3 regions of the Pseudomonas sp. NPDC090203 genome follow, and region 1 is predicted to be linked to each of the others. Evidence: predicted binding sites of a transcription regulator. Region 1 holds the regulator's gene; each other region holds the start of a gene.
What was found. The regulator FliA, encoded in region 1, starts transcription of late flagellar genes. The targets are predictions, from matches to a motif close to CTAAAGTTTNNNNNNNNNNNGCCGNTAA.
Positions count from the first base shown of each region.

Region 2: the regulator FliA is predicted to act here: its motif matches at 4,079-4,106, upstream of ACIPO9_RS04860 (methyl-accepting chemotaxis protein).
Region 3: the regulator FliA is predicted to act here: its motif matches at 2,667-2,694, upstream of ACIPO9_RS11270 (methyl-accepting chemotaxis protein).

Region 1 is NZ_JBIVCV010000006.1:293,588-298,441, forward strand. Features, by position in the region: gene ACIPO9_RS13100 (chemotaxis protein CheA) at 1-1,233, opposite strand, end outside; gene ACIPO9_RS13105 (protein phosphatase CheZ) at 1,364-2,152, opposite strand; gene ACIPO9_RS13110 (chemotaxis response regulator CheY) at 2,172-2,546, opposite strand; gene fliA (RNA polymerase sigma factor FliA) at 2,801-3,541, opposite strand; gene fleN (flagellar synthesis regulator FleN) at 3,538-4,371, opposite strand; gene flhF (flagellar biosynthesis protein FlhF) at 4,491-4,854, opposite strand, start outside.
Region 2 is NZ_JBIVCV010000002.1:435,940-440,793, forward strand. Features, by position in the region: gene ACIPO9_RS04850 (methyl-accepting chemotaxis protein) at 1-773, opposite strand, end outside; partial or broken gene ACIPO9_RS04855 (methyl-accepting chemotaxis protein) at 759-1,841, opposite strand; gene ACIPO9_RS04860 (methyl-accepting chemotaxis protein) at 2,126-3,961, opposite strand; gene ACIPO9_RS04865 (16S rRNA (uracil(1498)-N(3))-methyltransferase) at 4,242-4,854, opposite strand, start outside.
Region 3 is NZ_JBIVCV010000005.1:281,852-286,705, forward strand. Features, by position in the region: gene ACIPO9_RS11255 (ABC transporter ATP-binding protein) at 1-470, opposite strand, end outside; gene ACIPO9_RS11260 (IclR family transcriptional regulator) at 721-1,557, shown strand; gene ACIPO9_RS11265 (LysR family transcriptional regulator) at 1,620-2,540, shown strand; gene ACIPO9_RS11270 (methyl-accepting chemotaxis protein) at 2,808-4,427, shown strand; gene ACIPO9_RS11275 (class I SAM-dependent methyltransferase) at 4,612-4,854, opposite strand, start outside.

The DNA of each region.
Region 1 (4,854 bases):
TTCGTCGCCGCTGTTCAGGCCCAGGCGCACCAGGCGGTTACGCACCAGTACCAGTTCGCCGACCATGTTCATGATTTCGTCCAGCCGCGCGGTGTCGACGCGCACGGTGGTTTCCGCTTCGGTCGGCGCCTTGTCGGCGGCGGTCGGCGCAGGTGCACGGGCCGGCGCCGGTGCAGGCGCAGCTTTTGCTGGCGCAGGCGCAGGTGCCGCTTCAGCCTTCGGTGCCTCGGCTTTCGGTGCTTGCGGTTTGGCAGGTTCAGCCTTGGCAGGCTCGGCTTTCTTCACCGGTGCGGCAGCAGTGGCGGTCGCGCCGGCTACGGCCGGTTCGAACTTGCCCTTGCCATGCAGTTGATCGAGCAGCGCTTCGAATTCGTGGTCGGTGATTTCGTCCGATGCAGGCTCGCTGGCAGCAGCAGCCACAGGCGCGGCGGCAACCGGTGCGCTGGCGTCGGGGGAGAAGCTGCCCTTGCCATGCAACTGGTCCAGCAGGGCTTCGAATTCGTCGTCGGTGATTTCGTCGCTGGCAGGTGTCGCTGCCGCTGCAGATGGCGCGTTGGCGGCAGGCGCCACGGCATCGGCGGCGAACTGACCCTTGCCATGCAGTTGATCGAGCAGCGATTCGAACTCGGCGTCGGTGATTTCATCGCTGGCCGGCTGATCAGCCTGCACGGGGGCAGCAGCCACCGGTGCCGGCGCCGAGACAGCAGCACCCGCCGCCTGGGCCTTGACCGCGTTGAGCGAGTCGAGCAGTTGTTCGAATTCAAGATCGGTGATGTCTTCGGACGCAGCCTCTGGCACTTCCTCGACCACAGGTGCAGGCGCAGCGGCGATTTCATCGGCCGACGCAGGCTCGGCCAGGCGCGACAGCGCGGCGAGCAGCCCTGGGGTGGCGGGGGTAATGTCAGAGCGTTCGCGCACCTGGCCGAACATGCTGTTCACGGTGTCCAGCGCTTCGAGCACGACGTCCATGAGTTCGGCATCGACCCGACGCTCACCTTTGCGCAGGATGTCGAACACGTTTTCAGCGATGTGGCAGCATTCAACCAGCTCGTTGAGCTGGAGGAAGCCGGCGCCCCCTTTTACAGTGTGAAAACCGCGAAAAATTGCATTGAGCAGATCCGCATCATCCGGTCGGCTTTCCAGCTCGACCAACTGTTCGGACAACTGCTCGAGAATCTCGCCGGCCTCTACCAGAAAATCCTGAAGGATTTCTTCATCGGCGCCGAAGCTCATTGGGGGTGCTCCTAAAATTAACCGTCAAACCGATCCAGAGGCTGCGTTGATGGCCTGCGCGCATTGCCTTCGTCGAAGCATTCGCGCGCAGACCTTGCGCCACTTTCACATAGAACCCGGGAACTGGAAGTTAGAAACCCAGGCTGGATAGCAGATCGTCTACATCATCCTGACCGGATACGACGTCTTCACGTTTATCGGCATGAATCTGCGGACCTTCACCCTTGGAATGAAGTTTTTCCTGTTCTTTTTGCTTACGGAACACTTCCTGATCGTGCTCGATCCCGGCAAAGCGATCCACCTGGCTTGCCATCAGCACCAGCTTGAGCAGATTGCTCTCGACCTCGGTCACAAGCGTGGTGACACGCTTGATCACCTGGCCGGTCAGGTCCTGATAGTCCTGGGCCAGCAGAATGTCGTTCAGGTGGCTGGCGACCTGGTGGGTCTCCTTCTCGCTGCGCGACAGAAAACCATCGACGCGGCGGGCCAGATCACGAAACTCTTCGGCGCCGATCTCGCGACGCATGAAGCGCCCCCAATCGGCACTCAGTGCCTTGGCGTCCTCGCTCAGGCCGTTCATCAACGGCGTGCTCTGCTCCACCAGGTCCATGGTGCGGTTGGCCGCACCTTCCGTGAGCCTGACCACATAGGACAGGCGCTCGGTGGCGTCAGTGATCTGGGACACTTCCTCGGCTTGCGGCATGTGCGGGTCGATCTGGAAGTTGACGATCGCGCTGTGCAACTCGCGCGTCAGCTTGCCCACTTCCTGATACAACCCGCGATCGCGAGTCTGGTTAAGCTCATGGATAAGTTGCACGGCGTCGCCGAACTTGCCTTTTTCAAGGCTGGTGACGAGCTCTTGTGCGTGTTTCTTCAGGGTCGACTCGAAGTCACCCATTGTCGAATCTTTAGGATCCATAGCGCCCTCGCAGCGGACATCAGCTATTGACGCGCTCGAATATCTTTTCGATCTTCTCTTTGAGCACTTGGGCTGTGAATGGCTTCACGACGTAACCGTTAACACCGGCCTGGGCAGCCTCGATGATCTGCTCGCGCTTGGCTTCGGCAGTGACCATCAGCACCGGCATGTGGCGCAGGCGTTCATCGGCACGCACCTGGCGCAGCAGGTCGATGCCCGACATGCCCGGCATGTTCCAGTCCGTGACCAGGAAATCGAAACCGCCAGCCTGTAACATCGGCAATGCGGTGGTACCGTCATCTGCTTCGGCCGTGTTGGTGAACCCAAGGTCACGCAACAGGTTTTTTATGATCCGCCGCATCGTTGAGAAGTCATCAACGATGAGGATTTTCATGTTCTTGTCCAATTCGACCTCCAAGCAGTCTTTAACGCGCCCAGCACCTGGACGCGCGTTCAATCAATACCGGCGAGCGGCTTCTACGAATAACAGTGACGGGTCTGACGAATCGGCAGGTCACGCGCGCAGCAGAGCGGATCTTCAAAGACCCGATCCGACCGGCTCCTGCCTTGTCTCATGATGCCCACACAACATCTTGCACAGCCGGTTTTACATACCATCCGCAGCCCCGAAAGCCTGCGTTCAATCAATCAACGTGCGCGCCACTCACCCAGCCGGCCCCGCAGACGTGCGGCGCACTGGCTGTGCAGCTGGCTGACACGGGATTCGCTGACACCCAGGACCTCACCGATTTCCTTGAGGTTCAGCTCTTCGTCGTAGTACAGCGCCAGCACCAGGCGTTCACGCTCGGGCAGGTTGGCGATGGCATCGGCCAGCGCGCTCTGGAAGCGCTCGTCTTCGAGATCGCGCGAGGGTTCCAGCGACTGGCTCGCGCCGTCCTCGTGCAGCCCTTCATGCTCGCCGTCCTGCAAAAGGTCGTCGAAGCTGAACAGGCGGCTGCCCAAGGTATCGTTCAGAATCCCGTAGTAATCGTCCAGGCTCAATTGAAGTTCGGCAGCAACCTCGTGATCTTTAGCGTCACGGCCGGTTTTTGCTTCAATGGCACGAATCGCGTCGCTGACCATGCGCGTGTTGCGGTGAACCGAGCGTGGCGCCCAGTCACCCTTGCGCACTTCGTCGAGCATCGCGCCGCGAATGCGGATGCCGGCGTAGGTCTCGAAGCTCGCACCCTTGGTGGAGTCGTATTTGGTCGACACTTCGAGCAGGCCGATCATCCCCGCCTGGATCAAGTCCTCGACCTGCACGCTGGCCGGCAGACGCGCCAGCAAGTGGTAGGCGATACGCTTGACCAACGGGGCATAGCGCTCGATGAGCTCGTACTGGGAATCTCTGGATGATTTGCTGTACATGCGATAGCCACTTGCAGTCATGACACTGGCCCTGCACTGGTCTGATGAACCAGGCGCTCAACGAAAAATTCCAGGTGGCCACGCGGGTTCGCCGGCAGCGGCCAGGTATCGACTTTCTGCGCGATGGCCTTGAACGCCAGCGCACATTTGGAACGGGGAAACGCTTCGTACACCGCGCGCTGCTTCTGCACCGCCTTGCGCACGCACTCGTCGTACGGCACGGCGCCCACATATTGCAGCGCGACGTCCAGGAAGCGGTCGGTGACCTTGGTCAGCTTGGCGAACAGGTTGCGCCCTTCCTGCGGGCTCTGGGCCATGTTGGCCAGCACGCGGAAGCGGTTCATGCCGTAGTCGCGGTTGAGCAGCTTGATCAGCGCGTAGGCGTCAGTGATCGAAGTCGGCTCGTCGCAGACCACCAGCAACACTTCCTGCGCCGCGCGCACGAAGCTGACGACCGATTCGCCAATCCCGGCGGCGGTGTCGATCACCAGCACGTCCAGGTTGTCGCCGATGTCGCTGAATGCCTGAATCAGGCCGGCATGCTGGGCCGGGGTCAACTGGACCATGCTCTGAGTGCCGGACGCCGCCGGCACGATGCGCACACCGCCAGGCCCCTGCAACAGGACATCGCGCAGTTCGCAGCGGCCTTCGATGACGTCGGCCAGGGTGCGTTTAGGGGTCAAGCCCAACAATACGTCGACGTTGGCCAGACCCAGATCGGCGTCCAGCAACATCACGCGACGCCCTAGCTCGGCCAGTGCCAGCGAAAGGTTCACTGACACGTTGGTCTTGCCTACGCCACCTTTGCCACCAGTCACCGCAATAACCTGAACGGGATGCATGCTGCCCATGTTAATTTTTTACCTTGTCTTGCTTAGACCTAAGCCACATTTCGGGCTGCACGTTCAGTGACTGAACAATGCCTGGCAGACCATCGATGCAGGTATTTTCCAATGTCATTTTCCTTAACCTAGCCCGCGCGTTTGCCGGGGCTGTGATAAAGATCCGCAAACATATCCGCCATCGCTTCCTCGCTAGGCTCCTCCTGCATCTGAACACTCACCGCCCGGCTTACAAGCTGATGGCGACGTGGCAGATGCAGATCATCCGGTATCCGTGGGCCATCGGTGAGATAGGCCACGGGCAACTCGTGTGTCACGGCAAGGCTGAGCACTTCGCCCAGGCTTGCGGTTTCGTCCAGCTTGGTCAGGATGCACCCGGCCAGGCCGCAACGTTTGTAACTGTGGTACGCGGCGGTCAACACCTGCTTCTGGCTGGTTGTGGCCAGGACCAGGTAGTTGCGCGCCTTGATGCCGCGGCCCGCCAGGCTTTCC
Region 2 (4,854 bases), on a different contig from region 1:
TCGGAGATGTCCCGCACGTTGAGCACGCTGCGGTTGATCTGCTCGGCCACCACCGTCTGTTCCTCTCCCGCCGTGGCTATCTGCTGGTTCATGCTCTGAATCGTCGACACCGTACGGGTGATGCTCTCCAGCGAGCTACCCGCGCGGCGGCTGAGTTCCACGCTGCTGTCGGTGAGGTTGCGGCTGGCATCCAGCGTACTGACCACCTGTTGAGTGCCATTCTGCAGGGCGGCGATCAACACCTCGATTTCCTCGGTCGATTCCTGGGTGCGCTTGGCCAGGCCCCGCACTTCGTCGGCGACCACGGCAAAGCCGCGCCCGGCCTCACCGGCCCGCGCAGCCTCGATGGCGGCATTGAGTGCCAGCAGGTTGGTCTGCTGCGCCACGGACTTGATGACATCCAGCACGCCGCCGATCTTGTCGCTCTCCTGCTTCAGATCGCCCATGGCCCGGGTCGAGTTGTGCACCTCCACCGCCAGGCGCTCGATCTGGCCGATGGCATCGGCCACCACCCGGTCGCCTTCCCGTGCCTGGAGGTCGGCCTGGCGGGCAGCCTCGCTGGCTTCCTCGGCATTGCGCGCGACCTCCATGACCGTCGAGGTCATCTGATTCATGGCGGTGGCGACCTGATCGGTTTCGCTTTTCTGATTGTTGACCCCTGTGCTGGTCTGCTCGGTGACTGCAGACAACTGCGCGGCGGCGCTGGCGATTTGCGTCACGCCGTCGCCAATCCCGGAAATCAGCTTTCGCAGGCTCACAGTCATGTCTTGCATGCTGTGTTGCAGGCGGCCCATCTCGTCATGGCGCCTGATGTCGATGTCCACGCTCAAGTCGCCCTTGGCAATGCGCTGCGCGGCGTGCAGGGTCTGTTGCAGCGGAACGATGATCTGCCGCGTGATGAGCCACGCCGCCAGCAGCCCCAGTACGATCGCCAGCATGGCCACACTGATCAGCATCTGCCGCGACCGGTCTGCTTCGCCGTCCCTGCGCTGGGTTTGCAGGGTGCTGGTGTCGGCCGTGGAGGTGAGCAGGCTGTCGCCCATCGCTTCCATGGACTCATGGGCCGCTTCTGCCTTGATTTGCAATGCCTTGAGCTGGTTGAGCTGGTTGCGGTAGTCCTCGATCGCCTTGCGCGCAGTGTCCAGAATGGAGGCGCTGGTATTGGAGGGGCTTGAGACGATCTCCTGGATCTCCCCCAGCGCCCCCTCGGTGGCCTTGACGGCCGCCGCCTCGAACGTCTCCTGGCCGCTGTACAGGTAGGCCTGGGAGGCGGAAAGGGCCGCCTGCATGTACCGACGCAGTTGCAGGATATTGGTGAACTCGTCGAGCTTCTCTGTGTTGCCCTGTTCCTCGCTGACGGCCTTGAGCACATCGGCCTCGACCTGATCGACTGCGGTGATGACAGTTTCCGACAGGCTTTTCATCTGCATCCGTGAGTCATCCCGGCTCTGCAGCAACTGCCCCAGATTGGCGAACGTGCTGCCCAGGGAGCGTGCGTCTTCGCTCTGCTTGTTGAGCATCTGCAGCACGTCGGCGGGGTTGTCATCGTCCCGCAGGCCCTTGAGGTGCGCTTCGATTTCACTGATGCGCGCGGAAACCCGGCTTGCGCTCTCGGGCGTGTTTTCGATGCGAAAGATGATCCGCTCGGCCCGCAGGTCCTTGGTCAGGGCGCTGAGCTGGGCGATGGCGCTGAGGGATTCGGAGCGCACGATCATGGTGTCCAGCCCGAGCCAGCCGGTCACCGTGATCGCCAGTGTGAGTACCAGCACCAGGCCGAAACCCAGCGAGAGCTTGAGCTTGACGCTGCTGTTGGCCAGCGCCTGGTTGATTCCTTGCAGCATGATGCGTCTCCTGCGGATGTGCGATAAACGCGCATCGGCAGGGTGGCCGGGCTCATGACCTGAGGAGGGTGTAGGAGATTTCCGAAGCGATGAAGGGGGTGAGGCAGTTCACAAAAGCTTTCGTAGCAGCACGGCTTGCCGGCGGGAGCGGTGTGTCAATCAACCCATCTCTGACAGAAACGCCCTGTAGGAGCGCGCTTGCCCGCGACCACAGTGTGTCAGCCACCAAAATGTATAATGACACACCGCCTTCGCGGGCAAGCGCGCTCCTACAACGGAGGTCGTTAGATCCGGAACTTGCCTACCAGCCCTTGAAGGTGCGTACCCAGCCGCGCCAGCTCCACGCTCGACGCCGCCGTTTCTTCGCTGGCCGCCGAGGTCTGTTCAGACACGTCGCGCACGTTCAGCACGCTGCGGTTGATCTCTTCGGCGGTGGCGCTCTGCTGTTCGGCGGCCGCAGCGATCTGCTGGTTCATGGCCTGGATCGCCGACACGGTCTGGGTAATGCTTTCCAGCGAGCCACCGGCGCGGCGGGTGAGGTCCACGCTGCTGGCCGTCAGTTCGCGGCTGCTGTCCATGATCGACGCCACCTGTTGCGTGCCGTTCTGCAGGCCCAGGATCAGCTCTTCGATCTCCTCGGTGGATTTGTGCGTGCGCTGGGCTAGGCTGCGAACCTCGTCGGCCACCACCGCAAAGCCGCGACCGGCTTCGCCAGCGCGAGCAGCTTCGATGGCGGCGTTGAGCGCCAACAGGTTGGTCTGCTGGGCCACGGACTTGATGACGTCCAGCACGCTGCCGATCTTGTCGCTCTCGCGCTTGAGTTCGCCCATGGCCTCGGTGGAATGGGCCACCTCGCGAGCCAGGCGCTCGATCTGGGCGATGGCCTCGTTGACCACCTTGTCACCCTCTCGGGCCTGCTGATCGGCCGCCACGGCCGCCTCAGAGGCTTCCTCGGCGTTGCGCGCCACTTCCTGCACGGTTGCAGTCATCTGATGCATGGCGGTGGCGACCTGATCGGTCTCGACCTTCTGGCTGTTGACCCCGGCGCTGGTCTGTTCGGTCACCGCCGACAGTTCCTCGGCGGCACTGGCGATCTGGGTGACGCTGTCGCCGATGCCGCCGATCAACTCGCGCAGGCTCAGGGTCATGCGCTGCATGCCGCCTTGCAGCTGGCCCAGTTCGTCGCGGCGGTCGACCTTGAGGTTGTGCGTCAGGTCGCCGGATGCCACGCGGTCCACGGCAATCAGTGTCTGTTTCAACGGCAGGGTGATCTGGCGGGTGATGGCCCATGCGGCCAGCACGCCAAACAGCAGGGCGATCACGGTCGCGATGCCGAGCATCGACTGCGCCTGCTGGCTGTCGGCGTCGCGCTTGGCGTTCTGCGAGGCGGTCAGCTGGTCGCTGAGGTCGCGCAGTTGCTGGCCCAGCCCGGCCATTTTTTCCATGGCCTGACGGCTGACCTGCTGCGCATCGCGGTATTGCCCAACGGCCGCGCGATAGCCCTTGAGTGCCAGGTTGGCCTTTTGCAGTTGCGGGATGTACTGCGAAGAAACGTCGCCGGCCAGGGTGTTCACGCCGACGATGGCTTCGTCGATGGCGGCGTTGGCGTTCTTCTCGAAGTCAGGATTGCCGCTGAAGGTGTAGCCGCGCACCTGGAAGCGTGCTTGCTGGATCTGCTTGCTGACGCCCACCGCGCTGTTGAATTGCAGGATGTTGTCGTGCTGGATCAGCGCTTCCTCGATCTTGTTGACTTCCTCGACCGCGGCGTCCGCTGTCGCACCCAGGTTGGTGCGGCTGGCTTCACGTGCGGCGATGGCGCGGGTCATGTCGTCGAAGGCGCGACGGTAGTCGGCGGCGGCCTGGATCTGGCCGTCGAGGAGTTGCAGGTCGCCTGGGCTTACGATCTTGCCGCGAGCTTTCTTGAGGTAGCCGTCGAGCTTGTCCAGCGCGGTCATGACACCCGTCGCGGCTTCGGCGCTGTACTGGGCTTCGTAGCGCATGCGCGCGGTGCCCAGGTCCAGGGTCTGCTCGCTGATCTGCGAGATGTTCGCCAGCTTGTCGCCGCGCTCGATCAACGAGCCCAGGCTAGACCAGCCCGTGGCAGTAATGACCAGCGTCATCAACAGCACCAGGCCGAAGCCGATGGCGAGTTTGCGACTCACACTCACGTTCCCGAGACGTTGGGCAAACCAGCGATACATGTGGATTCCTTGCGCGTTGTTTTTATCGATGCCGGGTTATCGGCACACAAAATGTGAACTGCAACGCCATTGGGCGGAAATGGCGCAGGAGCCGTCTAGTTTGTCCGTAGCAGCACGGCTTGCCGGCGGGAGCGGTGTGTCTGTAACGGATGGGTTGACTGACACACCGCTCCCGCCGGCAAGCCGTGCTGCTACGAGATCAGAAGAGACGTGCGAGGAGGGCGGTGACGGCGGTTTCGACGCGCAGGATGCGCTCGCCCAGTTGCACCGGGTTCAGGCCCGATGCGCGCAGCAGTTCGACCTCGTAGGGAATCCAGCCGCCTTCGGGGCCAATGGCCAGGGTGACCGGCTGCTCGACCGCACGCGGGCATGGGGGAAAGTCGCCGGGATGGCCGACCAGGCCCAGCGTGCCTTCCACGATGGCTGGCAGCCGGTCCTCGACGAACGGCTTGAAGCGTTTCTCGATGACGATTTCCGGCAGCACGCTGTCCCGGGCCTGTTCAAGCCCCAGAATCAGGTTTTCGCGAATCGACGCAGGTGTGAGGAACGGGGTCTGCCAGAAGCTTTTCTCGACGCGATAGCTGTTGACCAGAATGACTCTGGGCACGCCCATGGTCGCCACGGTCTGGAAGACCCGGCGCAGCATCTTCGGGCGGGGCAGGGCCAGCACCAGCGTCAGTGGCAGTTTGGCCGGCGGCTCGCGGTCGAAGCTGACCGACAGTTCCGCCTCGCGGGGCTCCAGGCGCAGCAGCTCGGCACTGCCCAGCAGGCCACCCACGCGCCCGACCCGCAGGCTGTCGCCCACTTCTGAG
Region 3 (4,854 bases), on a different contig from region 1:
AGCAGCAAGACCGGAGGCTCGATCACCAGCGCCCGGGCCAGGGCCACGCGCTGACGCTGGCCGCCGGACAGTTCGCGAGGGTAGCGCTCGGCGTGCTTGTCCAGGCGCACCAGTTCCAGCACCCGCGACACCCGGCGCTGGATATCGGCGCCCGCAACCTTGCGCATCTTCAGGCCAAAGGCGACGTTGTCGCGGACCGTCATGTGGGGAAACAGCGCGTAGGACTGGAACACCACGCCCAGGCCACGGCTGGCGGGCTTGGCGTGGGTGATGTCACGTCCGTCGAGCAGGATGCTTCCTGCGCTGACATCGACGAAGCCGGCGATCATTTGCAGGGTGGTGGTCTTGCCGCAGCCGGAGGGGCCGAGCAGGGAAACGAACTCGCCTTTGGCCACCGACAGATCAGTGGCGACCACCGCATCGACCGCGCCATAGCGCTTGCACAGTGCCTGGAGTTGTAGAAAAGCCATGACTGCTTCCACCTTTTTTGTCGTGCACACCTGGGGCGTGCGTTTTGTGTGGGCAGATGCGAAAAGAAAAACGTGCGTGCTGTTGCATGGACGCTGGCGCTCGATCGGGGTCGGCTACCGCTGTTATTCAAATCGCCCTGTGGACTGATCCTATGCCTGGGAATAGGATGGGCTCAACGATGAATTTCATTGAGCGAGTAGTATTTTCAAGTTTATGCGTTCAGTGGATTGATAAAGGTAAAAGAGCAATATGGATTCCATTGAACGGAATAACGCCGAAAAAGAAACGGGCGTCGGTGCGGTGTCTCGGCTCTTCGCGGTTTTACGTTGTCTGGGCGATTGCCCGGAGGGTGGTGAGCGGGTCACGCAACTGGCGCAGCAGGTTGGCCTGTCACAACCCACGACCCATCGCCTGCTGCGCAGCCTGGTGGACGAGGGCATGGTCGAGCAGGACGCCCGCAGCAAGCGTTATCGCTTGAGCCTTGAATTCTTCGCCCTGGCGGCCAAGGCCGGGCAGACCGGCAACCTGCGGGACGTGGTGCGACCCAGCCTGTTGCGGCTGTCGGCGTCACTGGGGGATTCGCTGTTCCTGCTGGCGCGCAGCGGTTTCGATGCGGTGTGCCTGGACCGCAGTGAAGGCCCGTATCCGATACGAACCTTCACCGGTGACATCGGGGGCCGCGTGGCCTTGGGCGTGGGGCAGGGCAGCCTGGCGATTCTGGCGTTCCTGCCCGAGGAAGAGCGCGAAACCGTGATCCGTTACAACCTGCCGCGGCTGCGGGACTTTCACCTCTATGACGAGGTGATGCTGCGCTCGGAGATCGATAACGTGCGCCGCCTGGGCTACGCCGCGCGCAACACCGGCGTGCTGGAGGGCATGGCGGGTCTTGCGGTGCCGATCCTCGACCGCGAAGGCCGGGCCGTGGCCGCACTCAGCGTGGCGACCATCAGCGACCGCCTCAACGCCGAACGCATGCCCACCGTGGTGGACATGCTCAAGCGCGAAGCCAGCGGCATCAGCCCGAAGATCAATCCCTTCGACCCCGTGCTGCGCCGGCCTTCGCAGGTGTTCGGTCAAAGGGAGTAGCGGTGATGCCCGTGGGCACGATCACCTGTATTCTGACCAATTGATACCTGGTGTAACTAATCGTGAAACGCCACTTCGATGACATTCAACTGGGCAGCATCGAGCTGTTCTGCCTGGCCGCCGAGGCGGGGAGCTTTACCGCGGCCGCCCTGGCTGCTGGCGTCACGCCTGCGGCGGTCAGCCGCTCGATCTCCCGGCTGGAAGAGCGTCTGGGCGTGCGGATGTTCGTGCGCACCACCCGCAGCATTCGCCTGACCGACAGTGGCCGGCTGTACTTCGAGCAGTGCAACCAGGCCCTCGCGCAACTGATCGAGGCCGAGCGTCAGGTCTCGGGCCAGCAGCTCAAGCCCTCCGGGACGCTGCGCATGAGCATCCCCACCACCTACGGCCATCACCGCATCCTCCCGCTGTTGCCTGAATTTCGGCGCCGTTACCCCGAGGTGACGGTCGATATCAACCTGAGCAATCGCAACATCGACTTCGTGGCCGAGGGCTACGACATGGCGATCCGCGTGCGCACCCAGCCGGACTCGACGCTGATCGCTCGCAAACTGGAAGATGGCGCGCTGGTGCTGGTGGCCACGCCCGATTACCTGAAACGCGCAGGCACCCCGCAGACGCTGGACGATCTGGCCGACCATGACTGCATCCAGTATGAGCTGCCGAGCAATGGCCGACGCATCCCCTGGCTGTTTCAGGAGAACGGCCAACTGCGGGACATCCTGGCCGAAGGCGGTTATTGCTGTTCCGACGACGTGCTGGGAGGCGTGACTCTCGCCAAAAGCGGGGCAGGCTTGTTTCAGGCCTATCGGTTCGTGGTGGAGAAAGAGCTGCGCGATGGCACGTTGGTTGAAGTGCTCAAGGCCAATGCCGGGCGCTCACGGCCGTTCACCTTGCTCTATCCCAGCAACCGGCACGTGCCGCTGCGCTTGCGGGCGTTCATCGATTATCTGAAAGAGTGTCAGGTGGCGTGGAGCGATTGATCCCGTAGGAGCGCGCTTGCCCGCGACAGCGTCAAGTCAGACAACATCGGTGGCAGGTCTGACGCGGTCGCGGGCAAGCGCGCTCCTACAGGGTTGCGACCACCTGTCGGATCTGTTCGATACACACTCAAGAACCCCGTCCCAGAGCCGATGCTTGTGCGTAAGCCCTGTGGTTTGACGTGATGTCAGACCCAGGCACAGGGAAGTGACACGCATGCAAACCTTCGGGCCATTCCCGAGGCTGTCCTCCCTGACGAGATTCCCCGTATGTCCAAATCCCTCAAATTGCAGATTCTGGCGCTGCTCAGCGGCAGCCTGGTGCTGGTGCTGCTGATCGCGCTGGCGTGCTTCCAGTTCCTGTCCAGCAACGTGCAGGCTTATCGCGGGTTGCTGGAAGGTCCGCTGCGTGCGTCGCAACTGGTCGATCAGGCCAACCTTCAATTCAAGATTCAGGTCCAGGAGTGGAAGAACGTCTTGCTGCGCGGCAAGCAGGCGGCTGACCGCGACAAGTTCTGGGGCCAGTTCGAGGATCAGGAGCGTCTGGTGCAGGATGCGCTGGGCAGCCTGAGCGCCATGAAAGGCCTGGATTCGGCGACCCGATCCCAGGTAGACAAACTGCGCGAGGAACACCGCGCGTTGGGCGTGGCCTACCGCAAAGGCCGCGATGCGTTCGTCGCTGCCAGCGGCGATCCGGTGGCGGGGGACCAGGCGGTCAAGGGCGTCGATCGCGCGGCCAGCGAGCAGATGAGCGAGCTGGTGACCAACCTGCGCAAGCAGAGCGATCAGCAGTCTGCGGTCATCAGCAGCACCGCCGACCAGACCATCCTCATCGGTACGCTGGTGATGCTGGCTTCAGCCTTGCTGGTGGGCTGGCTGACCCTGTGGATGGTCAACCGCAATATCGTCGGCCCCATCAGCATGCTGATCGAATACGTCGCGCAATTGAGCCAGGGCCGCTTCAGTGATCGGGTCAACGTCACGCGTCAGGATGAACTGGGGCGTCTGGCTGTCGCCGCCAACGTGTTGCGTGATTTCCTCGCCGACACCTTCACGCGTCTCAAGCGCAGCACCACTGATCTGGACAGCGCCGGCGGCGAGCTCAAGGCCATCGCGGCGTTGATGGCCCAGGGCACCCACGAGCAGTTCGAGCGTACCGACCAGGTGGCCACCGCCATGACCGAGATGTCGGCCACCGCCCAGGAAGTCGCCCGCCATGCAGCCCAGGCGGCCAATGCCGCCGATGAAGCGGACCGCAGCTCCCAGGACGGCGGCAAGGTGATGAGCGCGACCATCACCTCGATCACCCGCATGCGCACTGAAATCAGCAACACTGCTGAGGTCATTCGCCGTCTGGAAAGTGACAGCGGCCGTATCGGCAAAGTGCTGGAAGTGATTCACGGGATTGCCGAGCAGACCAACCTGCTGGCCCTCAACGCGGCCATCGAAGCGGCCCGTGCCGGTGATGCCGGGCGTGGCTTTGCTGTCGTGGCCGACGAAGTACGCACCTTGGCCCAGCGCACCGCGGCGTCCACGGCGGAGATCAATCAGATCATCAACTCGGTGCAGACCGGCGCCATCGATGCCGCTCAGGCCATCGAAAACGGCCAGGCACGCAGCCAGGAAAGCGTGGAGCAAGTGACCCTGGCGGGCTCGTCCCTGCAACGCATCACCACGGCGGTCGAAGCCATCCGTGACATGAACCGCCAGATCGCCACCGCAGCCGAGGAACAGACCTCGGTGGCCGAAGACATCTCGCGCAACCTGACGGAAATCACCGCGATCGCCACCACCAACCAGAACAACGTGCAGCGCACGCAGACTGCAAGCCAAGACCTGCACGAACTGTCAGTGGGGTTGAACGACGTAATCTCCCGGCTCAGCGCCTGAGTTTACGGAGGGGATCATCACGTAGCAGCACGGCTTGCCGGCGGGATCGATCCTGAGGCCGCCCCCGCCGGCAAGCCGTGCTGCTACGGTCCGCGTAAACCCTGTAGGAGCGCGCTTGCCCGCGACAGCGTCAGGTCAGACAACCTCGGTGCCAGGTCTGGCGCGTTCGCGGGCAAGCGCGCTCCTACAGGTTTGGTGCCTGGCGGAAAACCAGGGCCTTGAGGCCGCCGCCGGGTTCGGCATCGGCAAACTCAGGAGGGTTCTCCAGGCGTTGTTCAAAGCGCAACCCCGGCGCCTCACGCCCCATGCTTTCAATCAGAAAATCGGCACCCAATGCCGGATCGTTCATGCAGGCGAGCACGCAACCGTCTGCGGTCAGCAACTCCGGCAGCTTTCTCAGTACACGCTGGTAATCCTTGGTCAGCAA